DNA from 2 places in the Shimia sp. R9_1 genome. Region 2 is predicted to be linked to the other one. Evidence: riboswitches for the same ligand, from Rfam matches in the RefSeq annotation. Region 2 holds a riboswitch; the other holds the start of a gene.
What was found. Region 2 has a riboswitch for cobalamin ahead of J7399_RS17805 (aromatic ring-hydroxylating dioxygenase subunit alpha). Riboswitches for the same ligand answer to the same signal wherever they lie in the genome.
Positions count from the first base shown of each region.

Region 1: it holds a riboswitch for cobalamin, as region 2 does, so the genes downstream of both, J7399_RS01625 (DUF1636 domain-containing protein) here and J7399_RS17805 (aromatic ring-hydroxylating dioxygenase subunit alpha) in region 2, are expected to answer to the same signal.

Region 1 covers NZ_JAGHRN010000001.1:321,369-330,810, reverse strand. The annotation lists gene cobN (cobaltochelatase subunit CobN) at 1-2,989, opposite strand, end outside; gene cobW (cobalamin biosynthesis protein CobW) at 2,996-4,093, opposite strand; gene J7399_RS01625 (DUF1636 domain-containing protein) at 4,090-4,473, opposite strand; cobalamin riboswitch at 4,550-4,767, opposite strand; gene cobO (cob(I)yrinic acid a,c-diamide adenosyltransferase) at 4,809-5,426, shown strand; gene J7399_RS01615 (Lin0512 family protein) at 5,426-5,776, shown strand; gene J7399_RS01610 (Lin0512 family protein) at 5,773-6,117, shown strand; gene J7399_RS01605 (cobyric acid synthase) at 6,121-7,569, shown strand; gene J7399_RS01600 (GlxA family transcriptional regulator) at 7,616-8,593, opposite strand; gene J7399_RS01595 (3-keto-5-aminohexanoate cleavage protein) at 8,668-9,442, shown strand, end outside.
Region 2 covers NZ_JAGHRN010000006.1:109,328-118,769, reverse strand. The annotation lists gene J7399_RS17815 (nucleoside triphosphate pyrophosphohydrolase family protein) at 1-329, shown strand, start outside; gene J7399_RS17810 (hybrid-cluster NAD(P)-dependent oxidoreductase) at 742-1,821, opposite strand; gene J7399_RS17805 (aromatic ring-hydroxylating dioxygenase subunit alpha) at 1,826-3,052, opposite strand; cobalamin riboswitch at 3,160-3,364, opposite strand; gene J7399_RS17800 (hypothetical protein) at 3,541-4,443, opposite strand; gene J7399_RS17795 (DUF1007 family protein) at 4,434-5,123, opposite strand; gene J7399_RS17790 (DUF1826 domain-containing protein) at 5,238-5,873, opposite strand; gene J7399_RS17785 (GTP-binding protein) at 5,870-7,084, opposite strand; gene J7399_RS17780 (methyl-accepting chemotaxis protein) at 7,547-9,442, opposite strand, start outside.

The sequences.
Region 1 (9,442 bases), on a different contig from region 2:
GGGCATGCACCACGCGTGCGATTTCCTCGGTGAGGCTGCGGGCGCGGGGATTTTCCGGGTTGGTGTTGTCCACATGATAGAGATTGGCGTTGCCGCCGGTGATCTTTTGCGCGGCGGCAAAGCCCGCCTCGTGGGTGGCATAATCGGACGCCAGCAGGAGGTCGGTTTCCGGCATGTCCTGCAAATGCACAAAGCTGTCAGCGGCGCCCACCAGCGCGCGAATGCCATCCGCGTCTTTGGTGATCTTATCGCCGTCAAAGGCATAAGAGGAGGCGTTGAGCCAGGCCTCGCCAGCAGCTTTGCGGCCTTCTTCCGAGTAGTTTTCGATGTCGTGGCCCATGCCAAGGCCGTAGCTGCCGGGCGCGGGGCCGTAGACCCTTGGCGCGGTGATGCGGCCCGCGAAGGGATTCCAATCGGCGGCTTCGTCGCGTTCTGCCAGAGCTTTGACCGCCTGACCAAAGAGGGTGCTCAGCGTTGGGAAGACATCGCGGAACAGGCCGGAGACACGCAGGGTGACGTCAATGCGGGGGCGGTCCAGCAGCGCGATGGGCAGGATTTCAACGCCGGAGACGCGCTCGCTGCCTTCGTCCCAAACAGGTTTTGCGCCCAAAAGGTGCAGCGCCATGGCAAATTCTTCGCCTGCGGTGCGCATGGTGGCGCTGCCCCAGAGATCGACGATCAGGTTTTTGGGATAGTCGCCATCTTCCTGAAGGTGGCGGCGCACCAGCTCCTCGGCCAGTTTCACGCCTTGGGCGTAGGCGGAGCGTGAGGGCACGGAACGCGGATCGGTGGTGAAAAGATTGCGGCCTGTGGGCAGCACGTCTTTGCGCCCTCGATACGGCGATCCGGAGGGGCCTGCCTCGATGCGTTTGCCAGCCAGCGCGCGGGTCAGGGATGCGCGTTCGGCATCAGCCGAGGCGCTGGCGTCAAACGCGCCTGCGATGGTGGGGGCGCGGCCAAACACATGCAGGCCGTCGCCAAATTGGCTTTCCTTGATGTCGCAGACAAAGGTGTCGATGCGGGTGATCGCCTCTGCCAGAGAGGTGGCGTCATCCAGCCCAAGTTCTGATTGCAAACCAAGCGCTTCGGCTTCGTCTTTGATGTCCGATTGCAGCCGGTCCCGCCGTTTGGGATCAAGGCCGTCAGCGTTGGAGAACTCGTCCAGCAGGGTTTCAAGCCGCGCAAACCGCTGTGGTGTGGCGCTGGCTTTCAGCGGGGGCGGCACGTGGCCAAGGGTGAGCGCGTTGATGCGACGCTTGGCCTGCGCCGCCTCGCCGGGGTCGTTCACGATAAACGGGTAGATCACTGGCACGTCGCCAATAAGCGCCTCGGGCCAGCAGGCCTCGGAGAGGGCCACGGATTTGCCGGGCAGCCATTCCAGTGTGCCATGGGCGCCGATGTGCAACAGCGCATCGGTGGCCTGAGTTTGACGGAGCCAGAGGTAGAAGGCCACGTAGGAATGGCGCGGAACGCGGGAGAGATCGTGGTATTCGTCTTCGCGGATCAGATCGGTGCCGCGTTCCGGCTGTAGCGCGATCAGGATATTGCCGCGTTTTGTAGCCTTGAAGGTGAACGCACCATCCGCAACGGTTGGATCATCCTCCGGTGCGCCCCAAGCCTCTGCGAGATCTGCCTGCAGCGTTTCTGGCAGGGAGGTCAGTGCAGTTTTGTAATCGGCCAGCGACCAAGAGATCGTTTCGCCGAGCAGTGCGTCTGCAAGAGGCGCTGCCTCGCCGTTTCCGGTGTCAAAGCCGTCATCGGCAAAATCAGACAGGATCGCCTCAACACTGGCAAGCGGGTCGAGCCCGACGGCGTGCGCCATGTTCCAGTCTTTGCCCGGATAGGTCGACAGCACACAGGCCAGGTGTTTGTCTGCATTGGATTTCTGTGCCAGCCGCACCCAACTTTCGACCTTATCCGCGATAGCGGTGATGCGGTCAGGCAACGGGCGGTGGGCAAAGCGGGAATATTCCAGCGCTGCGTCTTTTTTACCGGGCTCTTTGAAGGAGCTCACACCGGCAAAGAGGCGTCCGTCGACCTCTGGCAACACAACGTGCATGGCGAGATCGGAGGGGGCGAGGCCGCGTTCTGCCTCGGCCCAGGCTTTCTTGCGGGAGGTGGCCAGCGCCACCTGAAAGACTGGTGCCTCGGTGGCGTCCAGAGGCGAGGTGCCATCCGCGCCTTTGCCAGAAAAAGAGGTGGCGTTCACAATCGCGGCGGGTTTGAGATCGCGCAGGGTGTCGGCCAGCCAAGCGGCGGAGGCGGGCACCTTGAGGGAGGGGGCAAACAGGCCCACAACATCAAAGCCACGTCCGCGGAATTCTGCAAAAAGCGCTTCAATCGGCGCGGTGTCAGCGGCGCTGACGTAGGCGCGATAGAAGGTCAGGGCAATCAGCGGCTTTGTAGCGTCGCGCCCGGTGAGCGGGTCAGACAGGCCGGTCTCAGGCGTCCATCCGCCGTGATCCGGCAGCGCTTTGGAGCCCATGACCGGCTTTGCATAGAGCCCCGCGGCCAGTGCCAACTGCGCGAGCGCAGCTTGGGCGGCCACAGCGCCGCCGGTGTCACAGAGATGAGTCAGGCGGTGCAGGGTGGACACCGGCAGGGTAGAGACCTCATCTAGCCGTGCATCCGGCCGCCCATCAGCGGGCAGCACGGCAAGGGCGATGCCTTTTTCCGCAGCCAATGCCTGCACCTGCTGGATACCATATTGCCAGTAGGAAATGCCGCCAATCAGACGGATCAGGATGGCTTTGGCTCCAGACAGCGTCTGTTCGATGTAGGTGTCGACTGACAGCGGGTGTTTCAACGCTGTCAGATTGGCAAGGCGCAGCGTGGGCAGAGCGCCGTTGCTGCGATGCCAGCCTGCCGCGAAAGCCCCCAGATCGCTGTCAGAAAACGACAGCACCACAAGGTCAGCTGGTGACTGACCCAGATCCATTGGGGTTTCGGCCTCATCAAGACCGTGGCTTTCGCGAAAGACTACATGCATGGGCGTTTAGTCTACCAGAGCGGCGCGGATCGCATCCACATTTACGTCATCATGTTCCGCAATCACGACCATGCGGCCCTGACGGCCTTCCTCGGGCTTCCATGGGCGGTCAAACTGATGGCGCACGCGCGCGCCCACAGCCTGCACCAGCAGACGCATGGGTTTGCCTTCAACCGCGGCGTAGCCTTTGACGCGCAGGATGTTGAGATCTTTGGCCATTTTCTCGATCTTGGCAGCAAAAGCTGCGGGATCGGTTTGCTCTGGCACGTCAACAACAATGCTGTTGAACGCCTCATGGTTGTGATCGTGATGGTGGTCATGATGATGATCGTCATCGTGATGATGATCGTTACCATCATGAGCGTGGTGGTGATCTTCGTGGTGGGAGGGACGGGCCTCCAGATCGTCTTCTGCGGCGGCTTCCAGGCCAAGGATCACACGCGGGTCCACATCGCCTTCTGCCACTTCAACCACGGGCAGTGCGCGGGGTGCTTTTGACAGGACGATCTCTTTGGCTTTGGCGACACCTTCCGGGCCAGCCAGGTCAGGCTTTGTCAGCAGCACGATGTCGGCGCAGTTGATCTGATCCAAAAAGACCTCAGACAGAGGGGTTTCGTGATCCAAGCCTTCATCTGCTTCGCGCTGCGCATCCACGGCGGCCACATCGGTGGCAAAGCGGCCATCGGCCACAGCCTCTGCATCCGCCAGCGCGATCACACCATCGACAGTGATCTTGGAGCGGATGTCGGGCCAGTCAAACGCCTTCAACAGCGGCTTTGGCAGGGCCAGGCCGGAGGTTTCAATCAGAATGTGCTCTGGGCGCGGCTCAAGCTGCATAAGGGCTTCGATGGTGGGAATGAAATCATCCGCCACGGTGCAGCAGATGCAGCCGTTGGCCAGCTCCATGATGTTTTCGGCCGGGCAATCCGGGATGGCGCAGGATTTCAGGATCTCGCCGTCCACCCCCACATCGCCAAATTCATTGACGATCACCGCAAGGCGTTTGCCCTGTGGTTTGGTCATCAGGTTGCGCACCAGTGTCGTTTTGCCGGATCCCAGAAAGCCGGTGATGACGGTGACGGGGAGTTTCTCAAGAGTGCTCATTCGGGGATCTCCAGTGGGGGAATGCGGGCGATGCAGTTTTTGCGGAAATGGGTGGAGCGTTCGCGCCATGGAACCAGCCCGTCAGCGGTGGCGGCATATTTGCTCACGCCGTCCGCAACCAGTTCCGCGTCTTCTGCACCGGTGAAATTGCCATAGACATAGGTCCAGCGCTCATCGCCGCCACGCACGGTGATCGAGCAGCCAAAATCGCAGTTGGAAAAGCACTCAACACCTTTCACGGTCACGTTTTCCGGCAGGTCTGAGGCGGTGAGCGCATCAAACAATTGCGTGCCGGGGCGCGGCCCTTCGACGTCGGTTGGCTGGCCGGCACGGCAAGTGGTGCAGACAAGCAATTCGACTGGAGCATTTGCATCAGCCATCAGATCTGGTCCCTTTTCAGGGACGGGGCAAACACGGGACATCTATGGAGAGCCCGACACCGAAACACCCCGTCCGGTTTATGTCATTTGCGCTGGCAGGTCTCCCGGCTTGCGGATCTCAGAGCTTTGGCTCTGGTGGTCCTCCTGCCTTCCCGGATCTCTCCAGTGGCTGTGGCGGACCTCTCCGGTCACGGTCGCGGGGGCGGCTGCGCTTTGGGCCTTGACGTTGGACCCGTTTCACATTCCCTTTTCACCTGCTCAAATCGAGCAGAAACCAGCGACAACCCGAATGGGCAATGATTGCGGCTAAGTCAAGCGCGAACGGAGGGGCAGGAATGTCTGAAAACACGGATCAGAACGAACGCCACAAGGCCAAGATGGCCAAAATCAAAGCGGCGCGAGACAGGATGATGGCCACAAAGACCGAAGAAAAAGGTCTGATCATCGTGCACACCGGGCCGGGCAAAGGCAAAAGCTCCTCCGGATTTGGCATGATTATGCGCTGCATTGCACATGGCATGCCGGTGGCTGTGGTGCAGTTCATCAAAGGCGCGATGGCCACGGGGGAGCGGGCCTTTCTGGAAGAGCATTTCCCAGAAGAAGTGCAATTTCATGTGTCAGGGGAAGGGTTTACCTGGGAGACGCAGGACCGAGAGCGTGACATTGCCAAAGCAGAGGCTGGCTGGGAGCTGGCCAAGGAGCTGATCCGCAACCCGGAGAACCGCTTTGTGATGCTCGATGAAATCAACATCGCGCTGCGCAATGACTACCTCGATATCGACGATGTGGTCGATTTTCTGCTGAGCGAAAAGCCTGAGATGACTCACGTTCTTTTGACCGGCCGCAATGCCAAGCCGGAGCTGATTGAGGCCGCTGATCTGGTGACAGAGATGACTCTGCTGAAACATCCGTTCCGCGATGGCATCAAGGCGCAGGCGGGGGTGGAATTCTGATGGCGATCAAACGTCTGCTCACCGAATTTGGCATGGGCTCTTCGCTTAGACGTCAGGACTACACCGAGGCGGCGAGCCGCGCTGTGAAAGACGCGCTGTGGCACAATTCGATCAATCTGGCGGAGCTTTTCGGCAAAGACAAATCAGAGATGATCATCACCGTTGAGGTGGCAGTGCAGCAGCCAGACAAGATTGACACAGCAGTGATCGCGGCGATCTTCCCTTATGGGCAGGTCACGGTTGTGCCGATCAAAGGCGGGCTGGACGTGCCACGCACGGATGGTGGCAACCCGACGGTGATGGCCAATGTGGCGATCTCGGTGGCGTTGGACGTGGAGGTCGCGGCATGAGCGAGCAGCGTTTCATCATCGAAATGGGCATGGGCAACGATCAATACGGGCAGGACTATACCAAGGCCGCTGCCCGTGCGATTGAAGACGCGATCCGGCATTCTGCCATCCCGATGTTTGCCGCTTTAGGTAAAGATCCCAAAGAGATGCGGGTGCAAGTAACCGTGGGGGTGCAGGAGCCCGAGAAGGTCGATTGTGACGCTTTGGCAGAACGTTTGCCGCGAGGCCGTGCCGAAGTGAAAGCGGTCTTTGGCGGGATGAATGTGACCAATCCTGATGACGGAAACGTGCTGGTCATCGCCTCAGCGGCGGTGGAGGCCTTCCTCCCAAAACAGGGCTGAGCCATGGGCAAGGCGATTATGATACAAGGCACCGGCTCCAACGTCGGCAAGTCGATGCTGGTGGCGGGGTTGTGCCGGGCGGCGGCGCGGCGGGGGCTGTCTGTGGCACCGTTCAAGCCGCAGAATATGTCCAATAACGCGGCGGTGACCTCGGACGGGGGCGAGATCGGGCGGGCGCAGGCGTTGCAGGCTCTGGCCTGTGGCAAGGCGCTGACCGTGGATATGAATCCGGTGCTGTTGAAGCCGGAAACCGATGTCGGCTCGCAGGTGGTGGTGCAGGGCAAGCGGCTGACCACGGTGAAGGCGCGTGAATATGCCAAGCTTAAGCCGCAACTGCTTGAGGCGGTGCTTGAGAGCTTTAACCGTTTGAAATCGCAAAGTGATCTGCTGATTGTTGAGGGCGCGGGCAGCCCTGCGGAGGTCAATCTGCGGGCGGGAGACATCGCCAACATGGGCTTTGCGCAGGCCGCAGAGGTGCCTGTGGTGCTGGCCGGAGACATCGACCGGGGCGGCGTGATTGCGCAGGTTGTCGGGACGCAGGCGGTGATTTCCGAAGAGGACGCAGCGCTGGTTGTGGGCTTCTTGATTAACAAATTTCGCGGTGATCCGAGCTTATTTGATGATGGGTATGATCTGATAAAGGCAACGACCGGTTGGGACGGCTTTGGGGTGTTGCCCTATTTCGGGGAGGCGTGGAAATTGCCCGCCGAGGATGCGCTGGACATCAAGAATGCTGAGCGCGACGGCGGCTTGAACGTGGTCTGTCTGGGGTTGTCGCGGATTGCGAATTTTGACGATTTGGACCCGCTGGCGCAGGAGCCGGGCGTGTCGCTGACCATACTGCGGGCGGGGGAGCCGATTCCTGGCGATGCGGATGTGGTGATCATTCCGGGCAGCAAATCCACCCGGGGTGATCTGGCGTTTCTGCGCGAGCAGGGCTGGGATGTGGATCTGACGGCGCATGTGCGGCGCGGTGGCCATGTTCTTGGGATTTGTGGTGGATATCAGATGCTTGGCGTGGTTGTGAAGGACCCTGAGGGCATCGAAGGCCCGGCTGGAGAAACCGAAGGGCTTGGGCTTTTGGACGTCGCAACGGTGATGACACCGGACAAACGTCTGACGGAAACCGAAGCCGTGCATGTGGCCTCCGGCGAGGCGTTCCGGGGCTATGAAATCCACATTGGACGCACCGATGGGCCGGATCGGGCGCGGGCGTTTGCGCAGGTAGACGGGCGCGATGAAGGGGCGGTGTCTGCGGGTGGGCAGGTGTCGGGGAGCTATCTGCACGGCATGTTCCGCGATGATGGGTTCCGCCGGGCCTGGCTGACGGCGCTGGGCGCGCAGGTGGGCAATGAGGGCTATGACGTCACCGTGCAGGCGGTGCTGGATCGACTGGCAGATCACGTTGAAGCGCATCTGAATGTGGATGGCATCTTGGCGGCCGCGCGCTAGAAACTTCGATGCCTCCGGCGGGAGTATTTTTAGCAGAATGAAGGGCTTAGATCCGGCTGCGGCGCAGGTCGCGGACGGATTTGCCGTGGGCGTTTTTGAAGGCGCGGGCGAAGCTGGTGGGGCTGTTGAAACCTGTTGCGAGGGCGATGTCGCGCACCGGCAAGCGAGTGTCTGTGGCGAGGCGCAGGGCTTCTTCGAGGCGCAGATGCAGATATGTGGCCTGTGGGGAGCTGTTCAGATGCGCGGCAAAGCGCATCTCCAGCGTGCGGGTGGAGGTGCCGATGATCGAGGCAATGGCGGGGATGGAGAGCGGCGTGTCAAGCGCGCGGGCCATGACATCCAGCGCGCGGCCAACCTGCGGGTGCTGGCGCATCTGGCGCGGGGTTGAGGTGGGGCTTTGTGCCTGAGAAGGCATTGGGTCATAGAGAAAAGCACTGCCGACGCGGCGCGCGAGATCGGGGCTGAAACGGCTGGCAATCAGGTGCAGCATCATGTCGATGCAGGGGCTTGCGCCGCCCGAGGTGGCAATGCGTCCTGACAGGCAAAACCGGTCCTGAAGTGTTTTAACCTGCGGGAATTGTTGAGAGAATTTTTCGAGATCTTCCCAGTGGGTGGTGGCCTCATGACCATCCAAAAGCCCTGCGCGCGCGAGTAGCCATGGGCCGCCGTCGATGGCGGCGAGCGATGCGCCCGCATTGTAAATACGACGCAGCGAGGCGCGCAGGCGCGGGGTGGATTGTTCCTCCAGACGAAAGCCCGCCACCACAAACAAAAGATCACATTTGTCCAACTCAGACAGCGCGGGGCCGGTGATTTCAAGACCGCTGGTGAGGGCAGCAGGCGTGCCCTCTGCGGTGAAAAACTGCCATTTGAAGAGCGTTTTTCCGGCGCGGCGGTTGGCGGCGCGCATGGGGTCTACGGTGGCGGCAAAGCTCAGCGTGTTGCACTCATCCAGCACCAGAATGGCGGTGTTGAGCGGCGCGGGGTTGGGGTGAAAAACGCCAATTTTTGCGGATTCAGTCATATAATTTTCGTAAAGTGAAAAGTGTTGCGCCGCAAGAGCAGTACGGTTGGGCAAGGAGCAAGAAAGGAATCGCCATGCCGCTGCAAATGAATCGTGAGGTTTTTATCACTTGTGCCGTGACCGGATCGGGTGGGACGCAGGATCGCAGCCCGCATGTGCCGCGCAGCCCGAAGCAGATTGCCGACAGCGCGATTGCGGCGGCCAAGGCGGGCGCGGCGGTGGTGCATTGCCATGTGCGTGATCCGGAAACCGGCGTGCCAAGCCGTGATCTGGGGCTCTATCGCGAGGTGACGGACCGCGTTCGCGACAGCGAGGTGGATATGGTGTTGAACCTGACCGCAGGCATGGGCGGCGATATTGTGTTTGGCGGTGTGGAAACGCCACTGCCCACCGTGGCGGGCACCGATATGGTGGGGGCCACCGAGCGGGTGGCGCATGTGGCGGAATGTCTGCCGGAGATCTGCACATTGGATTGCGGCACGATGAACTTTGCCGAGGCCGATTATGTGATGACCAACACGCCGGGCATGCTGACGGCGATGGGAAAAATGATGACAGATCTGGGGGTTAAGCCCGAGATTGAAGCCTTTGACACTGGGCATCTGTGGTATGCCAAACAGCTTGTGAAAGATGGCGTGCTGGAGCCCAATGCGCTTGTGCAGCTCTGCATGGGGGTGCCGTGGGGCGCGCCGGATGACCTCAACACCTTTATGGCGATGGTCAACAATGTGCCGGATGAGTGGACGTTTAGCGCGTTTTCTCTGGGGCGCAATCAGATGGCCTATGTCGCGGCTGCGGTGCTGGCAGGCGGCAATGTGCGCGTGGGGCTGGAGGACAACCTGTGGCTCG
Region 2 (9,442 bases):
TGGTGGACACACCTGCCATTCCCCACGCGCGTGCGGAGATGCGTCAGGCCATTCTCGAAGAAGAGGTGGCCGAGCTGCGCGCCGCCATTGCGGCCGGGGATATGGTCGAGGTGCTCGATGCGCTCTGTGACATCCAATATGTGCTGGACGGCACCTTTCTGGAGTTTGGCCTGCACAGCCTGAAACCCGCCGCCATGGCCGAGGTGCATGCCTCCAATATGTCCAAGTTGGGTGCCGACGGCCGCCCGGTGCTGCGCGAAGATGGCAAAGTGCTGAAAGGGCCGGATTTTCGGCGGCCCGATCTGGGGCGGGTTTTGAAGGACGGGTGAGTAAGAGGTACGTTGGTCAGGTGGTCGACCCTTGACCACAACAACCAAATAGATGCTAGAACTTCGTCCTTTAAACCAGAAACGCATGGCCTCTACCAACGCGCAGGCGGCGAAGCCGACCAGCCCCCGACCCTCCCCATGGGAGGGGGCTTCACCCCCACCCAGGGTCGCGGGCTGGCCTATCTGACCTGATACAGTCGTTGCCGATTTGTTGGGCGATGATCTAACTCCCGTTGTGGAGCCAGTCTATGCTGCATCGATGACCGGGGATTGAGTGAATAGCGTTCAGCTGGGAGTCCAAAATCTTATCGGGATGCAAACTACAAATTTGCACAGGTCTCCCTTCGCCTTCCACACAAAAAAAAGCCCGGCATGTCTGCCGGGCCTTTCTTTGAGCCCGAGAGCGGGGGGCTCAGACCTCTACTGCCACTTTGCCAATTGGGTTGGAGCAGCAGGCGAGGATGTAACCGGCTTCGATGTCGTCGTCGGAAATGCCGCCGTTGTGGACCATATGCACCTCGCCTTCGGTCTTTTTGACCTTGCAGGTGCCGCAGACGCCGAAGGTACAGCCTGAGGGGATGTTGAGCCCAACCGAGCGCGCGGCGGCGAGCACGGTTTCGGTTTCGGCGACTTTCGCGGTGACGTCCGAGGTGGCGAAGTGGATTTCCGCCTTGCTGTCCTCATCAGGCACCACATCATCCAGCGCGGGCTGTTCGGCTTCGGTTTCCACCGGCGCACCGAAGCTCTCCTGATGGTAGTTGTCCATGTCAAAGCCCAGACCGGCCAGCGCTTCGCGCACCGCGGTCATGAAGGGCTCCGGCCCGCAGCAGTAGACCTCGCGGTCAAGATAATCCGGCGCCATCAGGCCCAGCATCAGCTGGTTGAACTGCCCCTGATAGCCCGTCCATGGGCGGTAGAGATCGGGCTCTTCGACCACAAATTTGAGATCCAGTCCGGGGGTGCGGCTGGCCATCTGTTCGAGGCGCTGGCGGAAGATGATTTCCGAGGGGCGCTTGGCGCAGTTGATGAAGACGGCGTCCAGTTCCTGACCTTCGTCCCACATGCAGGTGGTCATCGACATCATGGGGGTGACGCCGGAACCTGCCGAGATGAAGAGGAATTTTTTCGCCGTGCTGCCCGCGTTGGTGAAGAGGCCTGCTGGCCCCAGGGCTCTCAGGCGCATGCCGGGGCGCAGATTGTCGAGCATCCAGCGGGTGCCGATGCTGTCAGGCTGCGCTTTTGCGGTGATGGTGATCGAGCGCGGGCGTGAGGGCGAGGAGGAGATCGTGTAGGTGCGGTGCACCACGCCTCCCGGCTGACCCGGTGCGGGGATTTCCAAGGTTAGGAACTGCCCCGGATCATAGGCAAAGAGGGCGCCGGATGGGGCGCGGAAGGTGAAGCTCGCCGTGTTTGGCATTTCCGGCACGATGGAGACGCATTCCAGCATCTCATTGTCCTGCCAAACGGTTGCGGTGGTCTGAAGATCTTTCATCACATCACTCCGCGGCAAGGGTGTTCGGGGTCATATGGCTGGCCAGTTTGGCGCAATACCATTCAACAAACTGCAGCACGCCGGATTCCTGTGTCGGGGAATAGGGGCCGGGCACATAGGCGGGGCTGTTGATGCCTTGCTGGTTGTCCTCGACCACGCGGCGGTCCTCATCGTTGGTGGCCATCCAGACTTCGGTCAGGCGCTTGAGATCATAATCCCGGCCTTCCACGGCGTCTTTGTGTACCAGCCATTTGGTGGTGACTTCGGTCTCGGTCGGACTGATCGGGGTGACGCGGAAGACGATGGAATGGTCCGCGAGGAAGTGGTTCCAGGTTGTCGGATAGTGGAACTGAAGCAATGCACCAGCATCAGCGAATGGCACGCGACCCAGCCACGGACGTACGGCGGTTTTGCCATCCATCGTGTAGCTTTCCGCGCCTTCCTTGAGCGGCATGCGCGCCACGCGGTATTGGCCCTCTTCGCTGAGGTGGAAGTTGGAAGGTAGGCCTGCGGCTTCGCAGCGGTCAAAATGCGCCTGCAGGTGATCCGGTGTTTCGCCGCCCTCACCAATGCCGGTCACGCTGGGGTCATCGGGGTAGGTGCGGCACAGGGCCGGGTGGTTGCCGCCGCAGTGGTAACATTCACGGTTGTTTTCCCAGACCAGCTTCCAGTTGCCGTTTTCGACAATAGAGCTTTCGAATGCAACTTTGGCATTGCCCAGATCATGGGCCTCCAGATAGGGGCGCACGGTCTCTGCGAATGGTGCGAAATCAGGGGCTTCGTCTGCCAGACAAATGTAGACGAGACCGGCGAGCTCCTGACAATGCACGGTTTTCAGGCCGTGTTGCTTCGGGTCGAAATCCGGCCCCATGTCGCGCGCCCAGAGGAGTGAGCCGTCCAGCTCATAGGTCCACTGGTGGTAGGGGCAGACCAGCTTGGGCGCATGGCCCTTGGCGGCTTTGCAGATCACCGAGCCGCGATGGCGGCAGGTGTTGTGAAAGGCGCGGATCTGATTGTCGGCACCGCGCACAATGATGACGCGGTAAGCGCCAACATTGTAGGTGACGTAGCTGCCTGCTTTCTCCAATTCGCAAGACGGAATGGCAAACAGCCACTCGCGATAGTGGATGGCATCAAGGTCGGTCTGAAAGATCTCGGGATCTGTATAGAAGGCTTGTTCTAGAGCATGGCCCGGGTTTCGACGCGCCAATAGGGTGTGAATGTTATTCAAATCTGGCTCTCCTGCCGCACCCCGCGGCCTTGCTTGGGGCAGATGGCACAGAGGCTTGCGCAGGCGGGATGAGGATCGCGCCCTGACAGAAGCCTCCACCGCCACCCGCGGTTTGACGTTTGCAAGGCTGGTTTCCGGACTTCGAAGCGGCTTTCACCTGGTTTTGGCACCTTCCCGGGATCCTCCTCCCAGTGGTCGTTTGCCTAACCTCACCTTCGTTACCGTTGCGGGGGCAGTGCCGGTATTTCACCGGCTTCCCAATTCTCCATTGCCGGACAACCCGGCAACAGCACCTCACGCCCGCAAGATATTTTGAAGTCGGATTGCCTCTAAAATTTTTGCGACCTTTCCGGTTGCAAAACAGACATTGGTCCGATCAGGGGTAAATTTTCGAAAGAGCCGTGGGATTTTCTGAAAAAATGATGCGCAGGATGGGCGGGTTTCGGCCAAAAAATGCGCATCTGGGCCTTTGTGGGGCGTAGGGGTTTTTAGAATGTGAAGCCGAGAAGGCCGAGGCTGAAGATCAGGATCATCAGGCCTGTCAACATCTGCAGCGCAGGCAGCATGGTGGCCACGCCGTGCAGGGAGCCCGATGACATCACAGCCAAGCGCCGGGCGGCAGTGCTTGAGACCGCCACGAGGCTTGTCAGGGCGGCAGTGCCCAACCCCATAACCACAACGGCCAAGGCACCGGCGGTTTTGATGTCCATTTGCCATGCGATGACCAGCAGGAAAACGGCGCCGGTGCAGGGCCGGATGGCAATGCTGAGGATCAGCGCGATGGCATCTCTGAAAGATGTAAGTCGGGCGGCTTCCTCAGCCGTCGGCCCATGCGCGTGACCGCAGCCGCAGTCATCATGGGCGTGGTCATGAGAATGATCATGGTGGTGGCTGTGCTTGGCCGTGCTTTTGGGAAGGGCGCGCGCACCCCGCCAGATGATCGCGAGCCCCACACAGGAAATGGCGAGATAGCTGGCCGGGGCCAGAATGTCCTCGGTCCACCCTGTCATCTGTTGCGCGCTGGCCTGCACAATGGAGAAGCCGCCATAGACCAAGATGATCGCCCAAAGCGCCTGTGCGAGGCTTGAGGTCACGGCGAGTGACAGCAGGCGCGTGGCGGAGACTTCTGTACCGAGCCCCACACCGCCAACGAGATATTTGCCATGCCCCGGCCCCAGCGCATGCACAAAGCCGTAGGCGGCGGTCGCGCTGAGAAGCGCAAAGTAAGCGCCCGGCTCGCCCATTTTCAAAGCGCGGACTGTTCCGGCCATCTGGTTTTGAAACCCACGCTGCGCCTCAACCGCCCAAGCGGTGACCGAGGAGAAATCCACCATCCAGAAAACCGCCAGCGCCAGAGCTGCGATCACACAGAAAGACAGTATCAAGCGCATATGAGGATGATCCTATCGGCAAATTCCTTGCCTACATTGGGGATGCTCGGGGTCTCTTCCCGGCTGAGCAGCGCCAATGAGGCTTGCAGGCTGTTGTTCTTGAGCGCTGGGTTGAAGGGGATCACCTCTGCGCGGCACCCTTCTGCGGGGCCCAAGAGTTCGGGCGTGTCGGTGATGGAGAATGCAAAGAAATAGGTGGACTCATAAAAGGCGACCTCTGCTGGGGACGCGCCCAGCGGGAGCGCCGTTTTGAGATCGCGTGTGAAGGTGAGCTGCAAGCGCCCGTCAATCAGCTGCGCATCGAGATCTTTGGGCCAATCGAGCGAAACACGCTCGCCATGCACTGACAAATGGGCGGAGCCGTTGAAATCCAGTGGCCAATTGCTTCTGATGCGGATGAGCTCCTGCCGGTCCGCTTCATCCAAAGAGCCTTCGGCGTTGAGAGACATGCCGTAGGAGGACAGAATGTAGAGCGTCTCAAAGGCGTCGTAGAGCCATGTGACGTTGAGCGCGGTCAGGCGGTTTTCCGCGTCAAACACGAAATCCACACCGCCGTCGACAAAGACATGCGGATGCGCCTTGGCTTGCGGGCTGAGCCCGCAGAGCAGGCCGCAGAGTGCCGTGATCAGAACATTGTGTCGAAGCGCAGTGTAGGCGCGACGCGAAGGAAGATGTCTCAAGACGGTATCGCCTCAGTCCTTGAGGTTGCATGTGATGAGAGGCCTTTGGACCCCTTGTCGTCTAATATCTCTCAGGTTGCGACGTGATCAAAGCCTTCTTAGAGGCAAGCGCGATCAAATTTCCTTTTCCAGATCAAAGACCGGGTCCAGCACCAACACAGAGCGTGTTTCTCCGGTGCCTTCGATGGGAGGCGAACGGTGGAGCAAACCGGATTGTGGGGTTTCCGGCCAGAGCGTGCCGCGCAGGACGATGGGCGCGCCGGTGGGAACTGTGAAGACCCGGTTTGGCTCTTCGCCGTTGGGAGAGATCCCATATTGCGTTCCAGTGCCGCGGTAGGTGCAGACGAGGCGGGCCGTCACCGCATCTATGTGGAAGCGACGGCAAGCGTTGGTGGTGATGATGTCAAAGCGTAGCCGCAGATACGGGGCGTTCAGGATATTGGCAAAGGCCATCGCCATTTCTGAAGCGTCGTCGATCAGAAGCGCGCGTTCCGGGCAGTCGGGCGTTCCTGAGAGGGCACAGACCTGCAACAACGTGTCTTTCACGCGGTCCGGCCGCAGGACCACCCGCGTTTTTGGCAGGTGATCAGAGGGAAGTGATTGCATCCATGTTGTCAGCTCCGGCGCCATTTGCCGCCGCCAGAGCACGGCGGCGCAGCCGGGATGATGAATGGCAGAAAGGGTCGCCAGATTTGGGGCCAAGCCAACACCAATTGCGGCGTCTTTCACCACCTCGCGTGAGACATTCATGCCACGTCCTCGACGCGGCGCCAGCCGGGGAAAGGATCCGGCATGTCCAGTGGGAGCGCCTCTGGCCCCGCTGCCGCGATCACGGGCAGCAAGCAGCCATCCAGCTTGGCCTTAAGCGCGGGCCAGTCGATGTTTGCGCCGATGAACACCAGCTCTTGACGGCGATCACCCCATGGCTCCACCCAATGCTGTTTTAAATACGCTTGTGCGGAGGCATGTTCGGGCCAGCGCTCTTTGGGCACGGTGGCCCACCAGGTGCCCATGGGTTTTACGCTGGACAGTGCGCCAGCCAGCGAGAATTCCGCAACCCATTCCGGGCGGGTGGCAATCCAGAAGTGGCCTTTGGCGCGGATCACACCCGGCATTTCGCCATTCAGGACCGCGAGAATTTTCTCTGGAATGAAAGGCTGGCGGGCGCGATAAACATAGCTTGTGACGCCGTATTCTTCGGTTTCGGGCACGTGATCGGCAAAGCCGTAAAGCTCTTTGGCCCACATGGGGTGTTCATGTGCTTTGTCAAAATCAAACAGACCGGTATCGAGAATTTTCTCTGCGGCCACGTCGGAGTGGTTGGTCTCAATGATTTCGGCATCCGCATTGAGGCTACGGATGATTTTGCGGGCGGCATCGACCTGTTCAGGCGTCGCATCAGCCACCTTGTTCAGGATCACCACATCAGCAAATTCCATCTGATCGGTCAGCAGGTGCACCAATGTACGTTCATCTTCCTCGCCCATGACCTCGCCGCGATCGCGCAGAAAGTCGTGGCTGGAGAAGTCTTTAAGCAGGTTGACCGCGTCCACAACGGTGACCATCGTGTCCAGCCGGGCAACATCAGACAGGCTTTCGCCGTATTCATCGCGGAAATCAAAGGTTGCGGCGACCGGGAGCGGTTCGGCAATGCCGGTGGATTCGATCAGCAGATAGTCAAAGCGGCCTTCGGAGGCGAGGCGGCGCACCTCGTCAAGCAGATCATCACGCAGGGTACAGCAAATGCAGCCGTTGGACATTTCAACCAGCGTTTCCTCGGTGCGGCTGAGTTCGGTGTCCGCGCGCACGAGATCGGCGTCGATGTTCACTTCGGACATGTCATTGACGATGACAGCCACGCGACGCCCCTCGCGATTGTTCAGAACGCGGTTGAGCAGGGTTGTCTTGCCGGCGCCCAGAAATCCGGAGAGGACGGTGACGGGAAGGCGTGTGTCGCGCATGAAGGGACCTCATCTGTGTTGGTGCCAGAGCTGGCGGGTGGTGACGGTTGGTCGGTCAAAAGGGGGAGGGCAATTTCAGGAAGGCACCTGAGGCGAGGCGGTTTGGACATACCGGCGCCAGCGCAGGCATTTAGGGGGTCTGTATGCGCTCCGAATTTGCTGACTCTCCAGATCGCGAATATGTAACGTTATACTATAACATTGTGCAAGGAGCTTTTTTGACCTGGCGCGATTTTCGCGGTGACTGCACCAGCACGCCCCGCATCAAACAAACGATGGGGCTAAGAGTTTGGTTTTTCAATTGAATTGACAGCGGGAGAGGTTCTTGCACCTCACCGTCTCGATGTCTTTGACACCAAGTTTAAGCGGGGGATCGCCGCTTTGCATAAGTCGCATTCAGGCGACTGCAAGGTAGGTGGCCCCTTCGGGAGGGGCCGCCCGATGAATTTGCGCAGGTGTGCCTTAGGCTGCGTTTGCCACAGACTGTTCTGAAGCGTTTGAGAGTGCGTCAGTTTGGAAGAAGCGCACCAATTGTTCCAAGTTGCTCACATCTGAGGCGACCATTTGAATGGCGGCGGTAGCCTCCTCGACCATGGCGGCGTTCTTTTGGGTCATGTTGTCCAGCTGGGACATGCCGACGTTGATTTCATCAAGGCCGACAGATTGCTCTGACGCGCCTTCTGCGATGCCTGAAATCAGTTGCGTGATTTCGTTGATGCGGGTCGAGATGCCGTTAATTGCTTCGCCTGCCTGGCTGACAAGGTCGACGCCATTTTCGATCTGATGCGCGCTGTCTTTGATGCGGGCATTGATCTGCAAAGCGGCGTTGGCAGATTTGAGCGCCAAGGCACGCACTTCGGATGCCACAACCGCAAAGCCTCTGCCAGCCTCACCGGCACGGGCTGCTTCTACGCCCGCGTTCAGAGCCAAGAGGTTGGTCTGGAACGCAATGTCGTCAATCACACCGATGATTTGAGAGATCTCATCGGAGGTGTGCTGCAGGTTGGTCATGGCCTCAACGGCATCATGGACCACTTTGCTGCTTTCTTCAGCCTGTTGTTGCGCGCCGAGTGTGTTTTCTTCCACGCTGCGGGCATTGTCGGCGGTTGTGCGGACGGTTTCTGTCATCGTGGCGAGTGCGGCGGCGGTTTCTTCCAAGGTCACAGCCTGGCTTTCGGTTCGATGGGCGAGACCTGTGGAGGCCTGATTGATTTCAGACGCGCCGTTGGAAATGGAAATCGTGGAGTCGACAACTTGACGCACGGTTTCTGAAAGCCGCTCTATGGCGTTGTTAAAGTCATGCCTAAGCTGCTGATAGCCTTCGGGAAGCTCGTGCGCGATGCGCGCAGAGAGGTCGCCTTGTGACAGTTGGGACAGTCCGGACCCGATGGCATCCACTGCCGACTTTTGTTCGGCAAAGCGCTGCTCTGCCTCTTCTTGTTGAAGTTGCTGCTGCTGCTCAATGCGTTTGCCAAAGGCGGAAACCGCATTCAGAATGTCGCCAATTTCATCGTTGCGGGTGGCTGTATCCGCGCTCTGTTCGGCGCTCTCTTGCTGTCCGGCCTGCTCAATGCGTGCAGGGACGGCGCGAATGGGGCGAATGATGCCGAAATGAACCGATACGAGGGCGGCTGTGGCGGCGACAAAGGCGGTTATGGCCAGAGCGATGTAGGACAGGGTTTCCCGCTGCTTTTGATCCACTTTGGCCGCTGCGATTTGCGCCTCGGTCACTTCGGATTGCACCAGCATCAAACGATCAGACAGGGCTGAGAACTGGATACTGGCCTCATCGAGGCTGCGGCGCAGTGCTTTGGTTTTCAGAAGCTCCTCGAACCGAAAGTTATTGCGGGCGGCCTGAAAATCTCCGGCGCTGGCCAGTCGGAGGGTGCGGCTGTTTGAAACTGTATAGAGCGATGCGAGACGATCAATTTGCCCTGCGGCTCTGGTCAGATAGAGGATGTGCTTTTCCAACTGATCGGTTGGCAAACCCGTGCGTTCGATGGCGGAGGCAAACCCGATGATGCCTTTCAGATAGGCGCGAATGGATTTTTGCAAATCCGCGCGTTTTGCGGCCTCGTCTTCAGGGGCAAAGCGATCAGCCGCCAGGTTGGCGCGGCGGGTGTTTTCCATCTGAACCATGGCGCGGTTGATGTTCAGCAGAGCGTTGGTGACGTTGTTGCTGTTCTGTGTGAGCAAGCGATTGCTGTCTACGATGAGGGATTTTTGTGACAGGAGGCCTGAGGATTGCACATGGGCGTTCCAGATTGAAATCACCACAATGGCGGACAAGAGGATCATCGGCCCGATGACCCATGCCAAAATCCGAGTGGCCAGCCGCATCTGGAACTTTCCGGTGAA